DNA from 3 places in the Allobosea sp. NBC_00550 genome. Region 3 is predicted to be linked to each of the others. Evidence: riboswitches for the same ligand, from Rfam matches in the RefSeq annotation. Region 3 holds a riboswitch; each other region holds the start of a gene.
What was found. A riboswitch is a leader RNA that binds a small molecule or an ion and turns the genes downstream of it on or off. The one in region 3 is predicted to bind thiamine pyrophosphate.
Positions count from the first base shown of each region.

Region 1: another riboswitch for thiamine pyrophosphate. It lies ahead of thiC (phosphomethylpyrimidine synthase ThiC); the one in region 3 lies ahead of thiO (glycine oxidase ThiO).
Region 2: another riboswitch for thiamine pyrophosphate. It lies ahead of NWE53_RS16445 (LuxE/PaaK family acyltransferase); the one in region 3 lies ahead of thiO (glycine oxidase ThiO).

Region 1 covers NZ_CP102772.1:4,283,118-4,288,405, forward strand. Annotated here, with positions in the region: gene NWE53_RS20610 (OmpA family protein) at 453-1,361, shown strand; gene NWE53_RS20615 (hypothetical protein) at 1,800-1,988, shown strand; TPP riboswitch at 2,066-2,169, shown strand; gene thiC (phosphomethylpyrimidine synthase ThiC) at 2,247-4,124, shown strand; gene NWE53_RS20625 (hydroxyethylthiazole kinase) at 4,121-4,882, shown strand; gene NWE53_RS20630 (hypothetical protein) at 4,866-5,288, opposite strand, start outside.
Region 2 covers NZ_CP102772.1:3,420,760-3,426,047, reverse strand. Annotated here, with positions in the region: gene NWE53_RS16450 (acyl-CoA reductase) at 1-713, opposite strand, end outside; gene NWE53_RS16445 (LuxE/PaaK family acyltransferase) at 718-1,794, opposite strand; TPP riboswitch at 1,884-2,012, opposite strand; gene ggt (gamma-glutamyltransferase) at 2,151-3,827, shown strand; gene NWE53_RS16435 (2-hydroxyacid dehydrogenase) at 3,848-4,813, shown strand; gene NWE53_RS16430 (ABC transporter ATP-binding protein) at 4,826-5,288, opposite strand, start outside.
Region 3 covers NZ_CP102772.1:428,139-433,426, forward strand. Annotated here, with positions in the region: partial or broken gene NWE53_RS02075 (ADP-ribosylglycohydrolase family protein) at 1-900, opposite strand, end outside; gene NWE53_RS02080 (hypothetical protein) at 922-1,341, opposite strand; gene NWE53_RS02085 (tetratricopeptide repeat protein) at 1,570-2,325, opposite strand; TPP riboswitch at 3,074-3,175, shown strand; gene thiO (glycine oxidase ThiO) at 3,258-4,253, shown strand; gene thiS (sulfur carrier protein ThiS) at 4,237-4,434, shown strand; gene NWE53_RS02100 (thiazole synthase) at 4,436-5,209, shown strand; gene NWE53_RS02105 (thiamine phosphate synthase) at 5,224-5,288, shown strand, end outside.

The DNA.
Region 1 (5,288 bases), 1.8 Mb from region 3:
CACCCTCGGCTGCGCCGCCCCAAGCCCGTCCGCCGGCCGCAGCACCGCAGCCCGTGGCGCCTCCGGCCGCAGCGCCCGGCGGTCCCGCCGCCCCTGCGCAACCGGGCGCAACCGCTCCGACTCCGCCCGCGGGTGCGGCTCCGGTTCAGCCGCCGCGCCCCGCTCCGGGAGCGCCTCCGGCGGCGGCTCCGGGTGCTCCGGCCCAGCCCGGCGCCACAGCCCCGATTCCGCCCGCTGGTGCCGCGCCGGGACGTCCCGCGCCCGGAGCGCCGCCATCCGCTGCACAACCGGGTGTTGCTCCCGCCCCTGTTCAGCCCGGCATTGCTCCAGGTCAGCCGCCCGCCGGTGGGGCTTTCCCGACTCAGCCGCCCCAGCGCGAAGGTCGTCGCGGCGGCATCTCGCCCGGCGTCGCAGGTGCGATCGGCCTCGGCGCCGGCGTCATCGGCGGCATCATGGCGACGCAGGGCGCGCAGCGCTTCGAGGATATCCGCAGCCGCCGCGAGGAGCGCCGCGAGGGTGACGTCACCATCATCCGCGAGCCCGGCCGCACCATCATCCGCGACGATGACGGCCGCGCCATCATCCGCCGCGACGAGGATCAGCGTTTCCGCGATCTCGGTTGGCAGGGCCGCTCCGAGCGCCGCGGCGACGAGAACCGCATGGTCTTCGAGCGCCCCGACGGCACGCGCATCGTCACCGTCACGGACGAGGAGGGCCGTCTGATCCGCCGCACCCGCATCGACCGCGACAATCGCGAGGTGATCATCATCGACAACACGCTGCGCGACCGTCCCGGCCGTTTCGCCGACGATGTCGTCGTGCTGCCGGCGCCGCCGCTGCCGATCCCGCGCGAGCGCTATATCGTCGATGCCGATCAGGCCGACGAGGCGCTGATCTACGAGACGATCACGGCGCCGCCGATCGCCGCGATCCCGCGTCGCTACACGCTGGACGAGGTCCGCTACTCGCCGGATCTGCGCGCCCGCATGCGCAGCGTCGACATCGACACGATCACCTTCGACACCGGTTCCTGGCAGATCGCGCCCGAACAGGCGCAGCGCCTGTCCGTGATCGCGGACTCCGTCCGGCGCGCCCTGCAGCGCGCGCCCAACGAGGTCTTCCTCGTCGAGGGACATACCGACGCCGTCGGCGCCGATGTCGATAATCTCTCGCTCTCGGATCGCCGCGCGCAGTCCGTCGCCGAGATCCTGACGCGCGATTTCCAGATCCCGCCGGAGAACCTGACGACGCAGGGCTATGGCGAGCAGTATCTGAAGATCAACACGCAGGACGCGGCACGCGAGAACCGGCGCGTGACGCTGCGGCGCATCACGCCGCTGCTCAGCGGCCAGAACCAGTGACGATGGGAACGGGGCTGCTCGACGAGCGGCCCCGTTCTTACCTGGACGCAGGGAACTGCCGCCTTCTGCGGCGGTTTCATCTCCCGGAGGACAAGCCGAAGGGAGGTTCAGTCATGAAAAAGCTTGATCTGGTGATGCCGGCCTGATGATGGCGGGCTCGTTTGCGGCGCTTCCGGCACTGGCTCAGAGTGCTCCTGCCGCCGTGAAGCAGCGGGCGCCGGGTGTGCCGCTGGCTCCTCGCGCAGGCGAGGCCGTTCGCGTGCCAGCCAGTGAGAGGCCCGTGCCGCGCACGGAAATCCGCGCCCCGCGCGACGACCGCGCACAGGCGGCGCCGCAGCCAAATCGCGACCCGCCGATGCCGCGCCCGGTGCCGTCGATCAGCGCGCCCTGAGCGGGGCCGTTCAGGATTCGGCAAGGTCGGCGAACTAGCGTCGCCGCATGAGCGACGCCGTTTCCCTTGCCCGCAGCATCGTCACGATGCAGACCGCCTCGACGCAGCAGGCACTGTCCGTCGAGATGATCAAACAGAACGCGCAGGCCGATCAGGGCCTCGTCGCCATGCTCCAGCAGAGCGTCGAACAGATACAGGCGACGCTTCCGGCCGGGCAGGGCGCCTGGTCGACCTGACGGCCTGATCCACTTCCATCCTCCAATCGTTCGTCACGCAGCCCGTTGCCAAGCGGCGGCGCTACGCCTAACCTCGGTGCTGTTCCGAGGGGTGCTCGCAAGAGCTGAGATGGCCTGACCGCCGAACCCATCGAACCTGATCCGGGTCATACCGGCGGAGGGACTGGAACGCGGGTTAGAGTCGAATCGTGCCCGCAGACAGCGACTGGACCGCTTTCAAGCCCGGATCTCCTGACCTGTATCAAGGAGGAGATCCTCATGAATGCCCACACCAAAACCCTGAAGAACAGCGTCAAGGCCGCGCCGCAAAGTGTGACGACCGGCCCGATCATCGGTTCGCGCAAGATCTATGTCGCGCCGCCGGATCATCCGGAGATGCGCGTGCCCTTTCGCGAGGTCATGCTGACCACCGATGCCGAGCCGCCGGTGCGGATCTACGATCCCTCCGGCCCGTTCACCGAGACCGACGCCCGAATCGACCTGAATGCCGGCCTGGCCCAGCCGCGCCGCGCTTGGCTCGATGCGCGCGGCTTCCAGACCGTGCCCGGCCGCACAGTCACGGCCGCCGATAACGGCCATATCAGCGAGGCGCAGCTCGTTCCCGCCTGCCCGGCCGCGCGCCCGATCCTCGAGGCGAAGCCGGGCCAGATGACGACGCAATACGAGTTCGCGAAGGCCGGCATCGTCACGCCCGAGATGATCTATGTCGCCCATCGCGAGAATCTCGGCCGCGCCGCCATGCTGGAAGGTGCCAGGGAGCGCCATGCCGATGGCGAGAGCTTCGGCGCCTCGGTGCCGGAATTCGTCACGCCCGAATTCGTCCGCGAGGAGATCGCGCGCGGCCGCGCCATCATCCCGGCCAACATCAACCACCCCGAGCTGGAGCCGATGGCGATCGGCCGCAACTTCCTGGTCAAGATCAACGCCAATATCGGCAATTCCGCCGTGACCTCGGGCGCGGCCGAGGAGGTCGAGAAGCTGGTCTGGGCGATACGCTGGGGCGCCGACACCGTCATGGACCTGTCGACCGGCCGCAACATCCACAACATCCGCTCCTGGATCCTGCGCAATTCGCCGGTCCCCATCGGCACGGTGCCGATCTATCAGGCGCTGGAGAAGGTCGGCGGCGATCCGATCAAGCTCGATTGGGAGGTGTTCAAGGACACGCTGGTCGAGCAGGCCGAGCAGGGCGTCGACTACTTCACCATCCACGCCGGCGTGAGATTGCCCTATGTTCCGCTGACGGCATCCCGCGTCACCGGCATCGTCTCGCGCGGCGGCTCGATCATGGCGCGCTGGTGCCTGGCGCATCACCGCGAGAGCTTCCTCTACGAGCGTTTCGACGAGATCTGCGAGATCATGCGCAAATACGACGTCTCGTTCTCGCTCGGCGACGGATTGCGCCCCGGTTCGATCGCCGACGCCAACGACCGCGCCCAGTTCGCCGAGCTGGAGACGCTGGGCGAGCTCACCAAGATCGCCTGGGACAAGGGCTGTCAGGTCATGATCGAGGGCCCCGGCCACGTGCCGATGCACAAGATCAAGGAGAACATGGACAAGCAGCTCCGTGAATGCGGCGAGGCGCCCTTCTACACGCTGGGACCGCTGACCACCGATATCGCGCCGGGCTACGACCACATCACCTCCGGCATCGGCGCGGCGATGATCGGCTGGTATGGCTGCGCCATGCTCTGCTACGTCACGCCGAAGGAGCATCTCGGCCTGCCCGACCGCGACGACGTCAAGACCGGCGTCATCACCTATCGGATCGCGGCGCACGCCGCCGACCTCGCCAAGGGCCATCCGGCCGCGAAGATCAGGGACGATGCGCTCTCCCGCGCCCGCTTCGACTTCCGCTGGGAGGACCAGTTCAATCTCGCGCTTGATCCCGACACGGCGCGCGCCTACCACGACGAGACCTTGCCGAAGGACGCTCATAAGGTCGCGCATTTCTGCTCGATGTGCGGGCCGAAGTTCTGCTCGATGAAGATCACGCAGGACCTGCGCGCCGAGGTTCTGGCGATGAGCGACAATGAGCGCGCCAATCTCGAAGCGATGGCAGCAGACGGCATGGCCGCCAAGTCGAAGGAATTCCTCGACAAGGGCGGCAGCATCTATCTACCAGCGGCGGAATGAGCAGCGAGAACGATAGTCTCGACGCGGCGCAGGTCGCGTCGATCCTCGCGCGGGTGGCCAAGCGCCGCCCGCGCATCCATTGCCTGACCAATACGGTGGCGCAGAACGTCACCGCCAACATGCTGCTCGCCTTCGGGGCCGTGCCCTCGATGGCCGGTCATCCCGACGAGGTCGCGGCCGTCGCCGCCGGGGCCGGCGCGATCCTGATCAATCTCGGCACGATCAGCCCGGAGGGCGAGCGCGCCATCCCAAAGCTCGTCGGTGTCGCGCGCGAACGCGGCATCCCTCTCGTGCTCGACCCCGTTTTCGTCGAGCTGTCGCCGCTCAGACTGGGTTTGGCCGAGGCGATCCTGCGCTTGCCGGGCGTCACCGTGCGTGGCAACGCCACGGAAATGGCGGCGCTCGATGCCGTCATGCGGCGGGCGGATGACTTCCTGCGCGTGACGACAGGCAAGGTCGACCGCATCGAGGGCGATGGGCGCAGCTTCTCGATCGGCCATGGCCATGAATTGATGACGAAAGTCACGGGGCTCGGCTGCGCATCGAGCGCGCTGGTCGCCGCCTGCCGGGCGGTCGAGCCGGATGCCGCCGTCGCGGCAGCCGCCGCGCTGACGGCTTATGGGATCGCGGGCGAAGTCGCCGCCGAACGCGCGGCTGGACCGGGCAGCTTCGCGATGCTTCTGATCGACGCTCTCGCCGGGCTCGACGAAGCGACATTGGCCAAGCGGATGGGCCGGGACCCTACTGCGTCGGCGTGAGCGAGAGCGGCGCCGGCCTCGGCGTTGCCGGGCGCGGCTTCGGCTTGGCGGCCGGCTTGGGCTCGGTGTTGAGGCCGAGGCGGGCACGCAGCCCGGCGGCGCGCGCCTCGGTGATCCGCGCTGCGCAGAACCCCACCTGACCCTCGCGCTGGAAATCGCGGCAGATCATCTCGCGCTCGGCCGAGAAGCCCGCCTGCTCGCGGGCGATCGTGCGCTGCTCGACCGCGTCGGACTTCGCGGTCAACGTCTTGTAGCCTTCGCGGACGGCTCGCTCGGCCGCACCGCGGGCCCGTTCGATCTCCTTGGCCTGGGCGGCGGCTGTGCGCGCGTCCGGCCCCCACAGGCCACGCGGGTCGATGCGGCATTGCGCGGCCTCGACGACGCAGGGCTCCGTCGGCTCCACGAC
Region 2 (5,288 bases), 2.7 Mb from region 3:
TCGTTGCCGCCATAGGCCATGACGGTGTCGGCCGCGCGCAGGAAAATTGGTTCGGCAGGCGCTTCGCCACCCTTCCACCAGGTGATGGCGAGGCATTCGCCGAGTTCGGGGTCTATCTCGGCGATCAGGCCCGCAAACCAGCCCGCCGTCAGCGGCTCGGCCGAGGCGAGTTTGCCGATCGTGCCGGCCTTGACCAGAAGCCCGCAGATCAGGCTCCAGAGCGAGAGCGCCGGCACGTTGCCGGCCCAGACATGCAGCAGCAGCTCCGGGCCGTGAGCGCGCAGGTAGCCGCCCTTGGGCGTCGGCTGGAAGCCGTCCAGCATGGCGGGATTGGCGAAATCCTCGGCCAGGAAGCGCAGGAGCTGCGGGCGCCGGAAGGTCTTCAGATAACTCGTGAGGCCGAGACGCACCGTCTCGCGGTCGTAGCCGGTGATGATCGGCAGAAGGTGCTCGGCCTTGCGCCGCAGCGGATGCTCGCGGTCGAGCAGGCGGGCAATGGCGGCGTCGATCGCTGCGACGATGCGCGCGGTGTCCATCCGCTTCAGCCGGGCGCGGGCATTGCTGCGCACATGGTCGCAGAGAGCAGCCGCCTGAGCCTCGTCCAGCTCCGGCAGCGCGATGGTCGCGCTCTCGCCCCAGGCGCTATAGCTGACTTCGCGCCAGCGCAGCGCCTCGCGATTCAGGCCCGGCAGATGGCCCGCATATTCGATCACCGTATCAGCCTCGCGCTGCGGCCAGGAATTCGGCGACCGCGACCGAGCAACCCTTGGAGGCCTCGCCATCGACCCGGCCGAGCAGCCTGAATCCACCCGGGACGATCTCGCCGGCGTCCTCGGTCAGGATCGCCGAGACGCAGTTGAAATGCGCGAGGTCGTGATGGACGATCACGCCGCGCTCGCCCTCGGGCAGGTCGGTGCCGGTCAGCGGATCGACGACGCGGCTGCGGATCCAGTGCGGGCCGGATTTCACCGACGGGCAGATCGCATTGCCGTCGTCGTAGAGCTGCGAGCTCAACTCGGTCATGCCGTACATGTTGATGCAGGACGAGCGGGGCACGCCCAAGGCGAGGCTAAGACCGTCGTAGAACTCGTCGAGTCCCAGCTCGCGCGACTGGCCCTTGAAGCCGCCGGTGTCGAGGATGAGGCTGCCTTCGGGCAGGGCGAAGCGCCGGCCGGTCGCCGCGAGCGCGTCCAGCACGGGAGCGAAGGAATAGCTCGCGCCGAGCAGGGCATAGGGCTCGCCGCTCTTCTCCGCTTGCTCCAGCGCCGACAAAAGGCCGTCGAGGTCGAGACCCGACGAGCCGATGAACACCTCGGAATCCGACGTGCCGCATTCGCGACGGGCGAGCGAGAGATAGCAGGCGAGCGAGGAGTTCGGCAGGGCGGCTTCGTCGGGGAAGAGGATGCCCATGCGGATGCGCTCGCGGCCGCGCATGAAACGCTCACGGAAGTTCACCAGCATCGAGCGGCTCCAGACGGCGAGCGTCGGGTGGTAGCTGCGGCCGCGTATCCCTTGCGTCGTGCCGCTGGTCATGAAAACGCGCTCGGCCGCTTCCGGCGGGCTGCAGCTCAGCGTCAGATCCTTGAAGGCCGTGATCGGCACGGCCGGGATGTCGCGCCAGCGCCTGACGGAGAGCGGCGTGCGGCCGCGCTGCAGGCAGAAGCGCTTGTAGGGCTCGTTGTTGCGGAACTGATACGCGAAGACCTTCAGCGCCATCGCCTCGAATTCGGCATCCGACGCATCGGGGAGCGCGATGAACGCCAACAGCGCGTCGATGATCTCGGCTTGCGTCATCTTAAGCCCGCTCCTGCCCGACCCGCCGGCTTGCCCGGACGGAATCGATCGCGATGAGGACCACATGCGCAGCTGGAATCGGGGCCTCGATGGCCGCCTGTCCCGCATCCCTACGCCGGTATGATCCGGATCAGGTTCGGAGGGTCACCGCGTTGCCGAGCTCGAAAGCCCCGCGGGCGGAATCTCAGCCTCCTAGCGAGGCCCCCCTGGGAACAGGGTTTAGGTGGGGCCTCGGCCCCTGCCTTGTCAAGCGTTGCCGGCACAGGGCCGCCAATTGTGGGTGAGTGGTCCGAACATGGCGCGCATGCCGAAGAAGAGGCTCGACGTCGGGCCGCAAAAGCGTTGATGTGCCGCCCATGAACGTTTCCGCTCCGCCGCCCCGCATCGCCTCTTTCACCTGCGAGAAGAAGCCGGCCACCGGCTCGCGCGGGATGGTCGTCACCAATCATCCGCTCGCCTCGGCGGCGGGCGCGCAGATGCTGCTAGCCGGTGGCAATGCGATCGACGCCGCGGTCGCCTCGCTGTTCGCGTTGACGGTGGTGGAACCGATGATGGTCGGCATCCTCGGCGGCGGCCTGAGCCATATCCGCCTCGTCGATGGCCGCCATGTCGTGATCGACAATCTCTCGACAGCGCCGGGCCATGCGACGGCGGACATGTACGATTGCCTCTCAGACGAGATCGGCAAGCAGCGCGATACGCGCGACCGGGAGAATGTGGTCGGCGCGAAGGCGGTCGCCGTACCCGGCGCGCTGAAGGGCTGGTGCGAGGTGTTGGCGCGTTTCGGCACGCTGCCGCTGGCCGAGGTGCTGCAGCCGGCCATCGGGCTGGCGGAGCGCGGCTTCGTCGTCACGCCCTATCTCTCGAACTGCATCACCGACAATGCGGGCGATCTCGCCCGCGATCCGGGGCTTGCGGCGATGCTGCTGCCGGGCGGCCAGCCGCTCCAGCCCGGCGCAAGGCTGGTCCAGTCAGACTATGCCGCGAGCCTGAGGCTGATCGCGGCAGAAGGGCCGCAGGCGCTCTATGGCGGGCGGCTCGGCCGGGCGCTGACAGACTACATGGCGGCGAATGCCGGGCTGATCGATCAGGCTGATCTTGCCAATTACCGCATCGAATTGCGCGAGCCCATTCGCGGCTCCTATCGCGGCTACGAGATCGTCGGCCCCCCGCCGCCTTCTTCCTCCGGCGTGCACATCACGCAGATGCTCAACATCCTCGAAGGCTACGATATCGGCGCCCTCGGCTTCGGTTCGACTGACGCGGTGCATCTGCTGGCCGAGGCGCTGAAGATCGCCTTCGCCGACCGGGCCGTAGCAACCGCCGATCCGGCCTTCGTCAAAGTCCCGGTCAACAAGCTGATCGACAAGGCCTATGCGAACGAGCGCCGTGCCCTGATCGCGATGGGCGAGGCGAAAAGCTGGACGGCCGGACTGTCAGGCGGCGAATCCGCCGATACGACCCATGTCACCGTGGCCGATGCACAGGGCAACGTCGTCAGCGCGACGCAGACGATCAACGGGCTGTTCGGCGCCTGCGTCCAGATTCCCGGCACCGGGATGATCGCCAACAACTACATGTTCAACTTCGATCCGCATCCCGGTCGGGCGCTTTCGATCGCGCCGGGCAAGCGGGTTTTCACCTCGATGGCGCCGATGATGGCACTGAAGGAGGGCAGGCTCGCCTTCGCGCTCGGCCTGCCGGGGGCGCTGCGCATCTTTCCCTCCGCATTGCAGGCGATCGTCAACCTGATCGACCATCGCATGACCTTGCAGGAGGCGGTCGAGGCGCCGCGCGTCTGGACCGAGGGCGGCGTGCTCGAACTCGAGGAAGCCATCCCCGAGGCGGTGGCACAGGAACTCGCGGCACGCGGCCATCGCGTCGTGCGCTCGCCGCGCGTCGCAGGCGGCATGAACGCCATCGCCTTCAATGCGGATGGCACGCTGACCGGGGCCGCCTGCTGGCGCGCCGATGGCACGCCGGTTGCCATCTCGGGCGGGCTTGCCCGTGCCGGCGCACGCTTCACCATCTGACCGTATTCCCGGAAAATTCAATGCCCGAGACCATCGTCCTCCTCGACATGACCAGCCCCGAGCGCGCCGAGCGCATGCGGGCGCTGCTCCCGCCCGGCTTCGTGTTCACCCACGGCACGGCGCGCGGCGACGACCATATGAAGCAGATCATCGCCGAGGCCGATTACGCGATCTCGGGCCAGGTCGGCGTCTCGCGGGAGGTGCTGGGCGCAGCGAGGAAGCTGAAGCTGCTGCATAAATGGGGCGTCGGCTACGACAATATCGACATTGCCGCTGCAAAGGATCTCGGCATCACCGTGGCGCGCACCACCGGTTCCAATTCCGTGCCGGTGGCCGAGTTCGCGCTGGGGTTGGCGCTCTCGGCGCTGCGCTTCATCGGCTATGGTCATGCCGAGCTGAAGCAGGGGCATTGGGCGACCGGCAAGCTGCCGGGCGATCCCTTCATGCTCTCGGGCAAGACGGTCGGCATCGTCGGCTTCGGCGCGATCGGCCAGAATCTGGCGAAGCTGCTCAAGGGCTTCGGCTGCACGATCCTCTACAGCAAGCGCCAGCCGCTCGACGCTGAGGCGGAAGCGGCGCTCGGCGTCCGGCATGCATCGCTGCCGGACATTCTGGCGCAGTCCGACATGGTCTCGCTGCATTGCCCGCTGACGCCGGAGACGACCAATCTGATCGATGCGGCAGCGTTCAAGGCGATGAAGAAGACGGCGGTGCTGGTCAATGTCGCGCGTGGCGGCGTGGTCAACGAGGCCGATCTCGTCGCGGCGCTGCGGGCGCGGGAGATTGCCGGCGCGGCGATGGACGTGTTCTCGATCGAGCCGCTGCCGGCCGACAGCGAGCTCCTGACGCTCGATAATCTCGTGGTGACGCCGCATCTCGCCGCGATGGCCGCCGATAATTTCGCGCCGACCGTGAAGCGGATGTTCGACAACATGGCGCGCGTTTCGCGCGGCGAGCCGGTGCCGGAGCGCGATCTGGTGGTGTGAGGCTTCAGCGGCTCAGTGCAGCCCGCCGACGCCGACATAGCGTTCGAGCACCTCGGCATCGGCGCGTAGCGCGGCCGGCTTGCCCGACCAGACGATCCGTCCGCGTTCGAGGACAATGATATCTTCGGCAAAGTGGAGGGCGCTCTCCAGGCGCTGCTCGACGAAGAGGATCGTCATCGCGCCGCTGCCGGCGAGCCGGGTGAAGGCCTCCATCAGCATGTCGCAGATCACCGGGGCCAGCCCCTCCAGCGGCTCGTCGAGCAGCAGCACCGAGGGCTGGCCAAGGATGGTGCGCGCCGTCGCCAGCATCTGCTGCTCGCCGCCCGAGAGTTGGGAGCCGAGATTGCGGCGGCGTTCCTGCAGGCGCGGAAACAGCGAATAGGCCTCCTCGATCGCGCTGCGCGGGCGACCTTTGAGCCCGGCGAAGAGGTTCTCCTCCACCGTCAGGCCCTTGAAGATTTCGCGGGTCTGCGGG
Region 3 (5,288 bases):
TCCGAACTTCGAAGCCTGAAGAGCTTTTCGCCCACATCCGTGAGATGCTCTCGCCAGAGGAGCGGTGTCAGGAACCGCTCCGGGATGCTGCTGACACCATAGATGGCCCCTGCAAGCATGCCCGTCACGGCGCCCGTCGTGTCAGCGTCTCCTGCCAAGTTGACGGCCAGCGTGACCGCATCCTCGAACCTATCCGTGGTGCCGACCGACCAGAGGCTGGCACAAAGCGTGTCCACCACATAGCCGCCTGACCTGATGTCGTCGCGGGAGAGCTTTCCCCAAACGCCTCTGGCCAACGCCTCGATGTCCGGGTCCGCGAACGAGCGCGTGCCGCAAGCGTCGAGCGTGCGGTTCTTGTCGCCGGTTGCGATGGCCGCGACGAGCATTCTCGCAAGAAGCTCGCACGCGTCCAGACAGGCCGGACTGGCGTGCGTCACCCGGGACTGTTCCCGCGCGAGATGAGCAGCCCGATCAGGGTCGGTCGTAACGATAGACACCGGCGCGAGACGCATCAGCGAGCCGTTGCCGCTGGAATGTTCGTGGTGCGGTCCGACGGGCTGTCCGGTTGCGAGGAATGCGCTAACTGCGCCTGATGTGGTCCCCCCGATATCGACGCAACGCGCCGCCGGGTGATGTTTGCCGTGCTGCATGTAGCCGGCGCACTCCCCGGCCAGACGCATCGGGTCGAGTTTGCCCTCGCCGGCGATGAGTGTCTGCGCGAGGGCCAGCGCCAGCGCGGTATCGTCTGTCCAGTAGCCCGGTGGCAAAGAGAGCCAGTTGCTCGCGCTGTAGTCGGTGCGGGTGCTCGTCGCGCCTCCGGAATTCAAGCCCGAGGCCAAGGGCATCGCCCACGGCCAGCCCCAGAAGGGCACCGAGGGCGCGGTCGTGTTCATCCTGCATGGGGTTCCGTTCTTGAGATGCCTAGAAGCAGTTCACGAAATCGCCAGAGCGAATGCAGGTGCGCGGTCGCGATGCCTGCCACGCTGCGGCGGCTGTCACCCGCGCGGCGTAGGCTTGCGTCTTCTGTTGCGAGCGTTCGGCTTCGGCTTGCGCATGGAGCGCCTCGACTTCGATCTGCGTCATCAAGCCTCGGTCGTGCTTCTCGGCGAGGGCGATCCCGCGTCGCCAAAGAGCTTCATCGAAGATATCGAAGCCACCGACAGTCTTCGCAAGCTCGTACTGCCGCCGCATGCCTTCCGCGCGCTTAATCTTTCCAGCTCTCATGAGAGCGACGATGGCCTGTATCTGCGGCTCAATTCTCGCGTATTCGGCATCATGGTTGGCTGTCTGACATCCCGCCAGCACAGCGCAGGCAGCAAGCACGAGCATCATTCGTCGCATGGCGTCCTCTCGCGATTAAAGCAGCGGGCATGACCCAGCGCCGGTCTAAGCCGCCGCAAGCTTTACTTCGCAACACTGCCGCTCGCTCTGATACACCGCAAGGACTGTGCGGGCGGCGGGTTGAACATCAGGCCACCTCGTGCGTGGTCGAGAGCCTGACCCGGTGAAATGATGCCGACCGCCGCCGGTTCGCAACGGACCGTCCTTGGTTGATGCCGACCCGGCCTATCAGGGCCGCTTGGGTTGCCACTCACGCGCCAGATTCTGGGCTTCCGCGATTTGTTCGGGGGTCATGACCTTTGCAAGCTCATCCCTATCTCTCGCAGCATGTCCAACCTCCTGCGCGGCTGACAAGTTGAACCACATGTGTGCGCGGACATAATCCTGCGGCACGCCCGCGCCTTCCATGTACATGACGCCGACATTGAACTGCGCGAAGGCGTTGCCTTGGTCTGCCGCGAGGCGATACCACTTCAGCGCCTCGGCGTGGTTCTGCGGTACGCCCTGGCCATTGCTGTACATGAAGCCAAGAAAGTACTGCGCCTCGGCGTTGCCTTGGTCTGCCGCGAGGCGATGCCACTTCAACGCCTCAGCGTAATCCTGCGGCACTCCATCGCCATTGCGGTACATGGCGCCGAGCATGAGCTGCGCCTCGGCGTTGCCTTGGTCTGCCGCGAGGCGATACCACTTCAGCGCCTCGGCGTGGTTCTGCGGTACGCCCTGGCCATTGCTGTACATGAAGCCAAGATTGAACTGCGCGTTGGCGTTGCCTTGATCGGCCAGCGGACGCAAGTGCCGCAGCACGGCAGAGTACATAGCGGCAACGTCCTCAGACGGTCCTGCCGCCACAGGTGCGGCAAGGCTCAACAGCAGAACGATGGCGGCAAAGGCCGCTCGCGTCCATGCGGTCCAAGTCGATGGCTGCGAAACGCGATGCCGTCCGCCGCCACTCACCTGTCCGCCGCAGTGCTGCTCGCCATTCATGCTATCGTTGTCCTGTCCTCGCCGCTAGTGCGCCGTCTTACCACGCACGCCAGCGTCGAGCTTGAGATTGCCAGCCAAACAGTTGTTCTACGTCGCCACGCTGTGGCGGTTGCGCGAGAGCAGCGACAAGAAGACGCAGTCTTCACTGACAGTGGGGCAGCCGATGGCAAAACAGCGCTTGGCAGGCCCGCCACGAAAAGTTGAGCACTGGCGATTTGGTCGGAAGGTCTGCGCGTGTGCGGCGCAGCGCGCGCTGGCGTTGGCAGGGGGAGAGCCTAGTGCCGTGAGCCAGGCGCGCGCTGCCCAGCCAGCGAGGGCAGGGCAGTTCGCGTAGGTGTCGCCATTGCTGCCCCTGCGCTGCCACCGCGCGGGCGTCAAGTCCATGTGTGTTAGCGCCAAGTGCCAGTTCCGCGAGGGAGGGCATGGGCACCACTGACACTACTCGCCCCTGATACCCCACGCGAAGCGGACCTGGGCGGTGTTAGTCGCAACAGGACCCGCCCCCCACCGCGAGAGCCTTAAAACGTGCTCGCGTGCTGTGCTGGTGCTGTCTCGCCTTGATCTGGGAGCGCTCATCACTAGACTAAGTCATTGAAAGTGCTGGTGCTGCGAGAGAGGATTGAACTCTCGACCTCTCCATTACCAAGGGAGTGCTCGGTGGGCGGCGCCCGTTCTCCAGGCGACGCTCGTTGCAACGGCGCCTTGCGTCGGCTTGCCTTGCCCCGGGGTGATCCGCTTATTAGAATGCGTCTGTCCGTTGGGGTGCCGAAAGGCTGAGAGGTGCGCGTCGCGCCAACCCATCGCACCTGATCCGGGTAATGCCGGCGAAGGGAACGGTCTTCGGCTCGCAGACAAAGCTGCTCGCGCCTTTGGCCGCTGCCTTCCCGGGAGCAGGGAAAAGCATGGCGGCTGCATCCAGCCCTTATCGGAACATAACCGTCGCGGTGGTCGGCGCCGGTGTCGTTGGCCTTGCCTGCGCCACCGAGCTGGCCGCGCGCGGCGCGCAGGTCACCATCCACGAGCGCGGTTCGCGCATCGGTGCCGCGGCCTGCTCCTGGTATGCCGGCGGCATGCTCGCCCCCTGGTGCGAGGGCGAAAGCGCCGAGGAGCCGGTGATCCGGCTCGGCCAGGAGGCAGCCGGCTGGTGGGAGCGGCACGCGGACGGGGTGGTTCGCCAGGGCACGCTCGTTGTCGCGCCGAGCCGCGATCGCTCGGAGCTGCGCCGCTTCGGCCAGCGCACCAGCCATTTCGAGGAGATCGATGGCGAGGCGGTCGCAGGGCTGGAGCCCGATCTCGCCGGGCGCTTCTCGCGCGGGCTGTTCTTCGCTGACGAGGCGCATCTCGATCCGCGCAAGGCGATCGCGGCCTTGGCCGAACGCCTCCTTGCAAAGGGCGTGGCGGTGCATTTCGACAGCGCGGTCGAACCGGCCAATCTCGATGCCGAAATCGTCCTCGACTGCCGGGGGCTGTCGGCGCGCGATGTCCTGCCCGATCTGCGCGGCGTCAAGGGCGAGATGCTGCTGCTGAAAAGCGACGAGGTCCGCTTGTCGCGCCCCGTAAGGCTGCTGCATCCGCGCATCCCGCTCTACATCGTTCCGCGGGCAGGCGGCATCTTCATGGTCGGCGCGACGATGATCGAGAGCGGCGAGCGCAGCCGCATCTCGGCCCGCTCGATGCTGGAGCTGCTCGGCGCGGCCTATGCGCTGCATCCCGCCTTCGGCGAGGCGGAGGTCGTCGAGATCGGCACCGATGCGCGCCCGGCCTTCCCCGATAACCTGCCGCGGCTGACGCGACGCGGCCGGGTGATCCATGTCAACGGGCTCTACCGTCACGGCTTCCTGCTCAGCCCCGCCATGGCGCGGATGGCTGCGGATGCCGTGATGAACCCGCAATCACGACCGGAGATGCTGCATGACCTTGCTGCTTAACGGCGCGCCGCAGGAGATCGCCGCGAAGACGCTGGCCGAGGCGCTGGCCGAGCTCGGCTATGCCGGCCGCATCGTCGCGACGGCGGTGAACGGCGATTTCGTGCCGGCTCGCAAGCGCGCTGAAGTGATCTTGAACGACGGCGACCGCATCGAGGTCGTCGCCCCGATGCAGGGAGGCTGAGATGGCATCCTTTTACGGCTTCGAGCCGCAAAACCGGCTTTTCCTCGGCACGGCGCAATATCCGTCGCCCGCGATCCTCGCCGAGGCGGTGAAGCGCTCCGGCGTCGAGGTCGTCACCGTTTCGCTGCGCCGGGAATCGTCCGGCGGCGCGGCGGGGCAGGCGTTCTGGGCGCTCATCCGCGAGCTCGGCGTCAAGGTGCTGCCGAACACGGCCGGCTGCCACACGGTGAAGGAGGCAGTGACGACGGCGCAGATGGCGCGCGAGGTCTTCGGCACCGACTGGATCAAGCTCGAGGTGATCGGCGAGGACGACACGCTCCAGCCGGACGTGATCGCGCTGGTCGAGGCTGCGCGCATCCTCGCCGATGACGGCTTCAAGGTCTTCCCCTACACGACAGAGGACATCGTCATCGGCGGGCGCCTGCTCGATGGCGGCTGCGAGGTGCTGATGCCCTGGGGCGCGCCGATCGGATCGGGCAGGGGGCTCAACAACCCCTACGGGCTGCGCACCATGCGCCAGCATTTCCCGGATATTCCGCTCGTCGTCGACGCCGGCATCGGCCTGCCCTCCCATGCCGCGCAGGCGATGGAGCTGGGCTATGACGGCATCCTGCTCAACACCGCCGTCGCCAAGGCGGGGGACCCGGCCGCGATGGCGGAGGCCTTCGCGCTCGCCATCCGCGCCGGCCGGCTCGCCTTCGAGGCGCAGCCGATCGAGGCGCGCGACATGGCAGCTCCCTCCACGCCCGTCATGGGCAAGGCCTTCCTGGCATGAAAGACCTGTCTCGCATGAAGCTCGATCCGTTCTATCCCATCTTCGACAGCGCCGACTGGCTGGAGCGGATGCTGCCGCT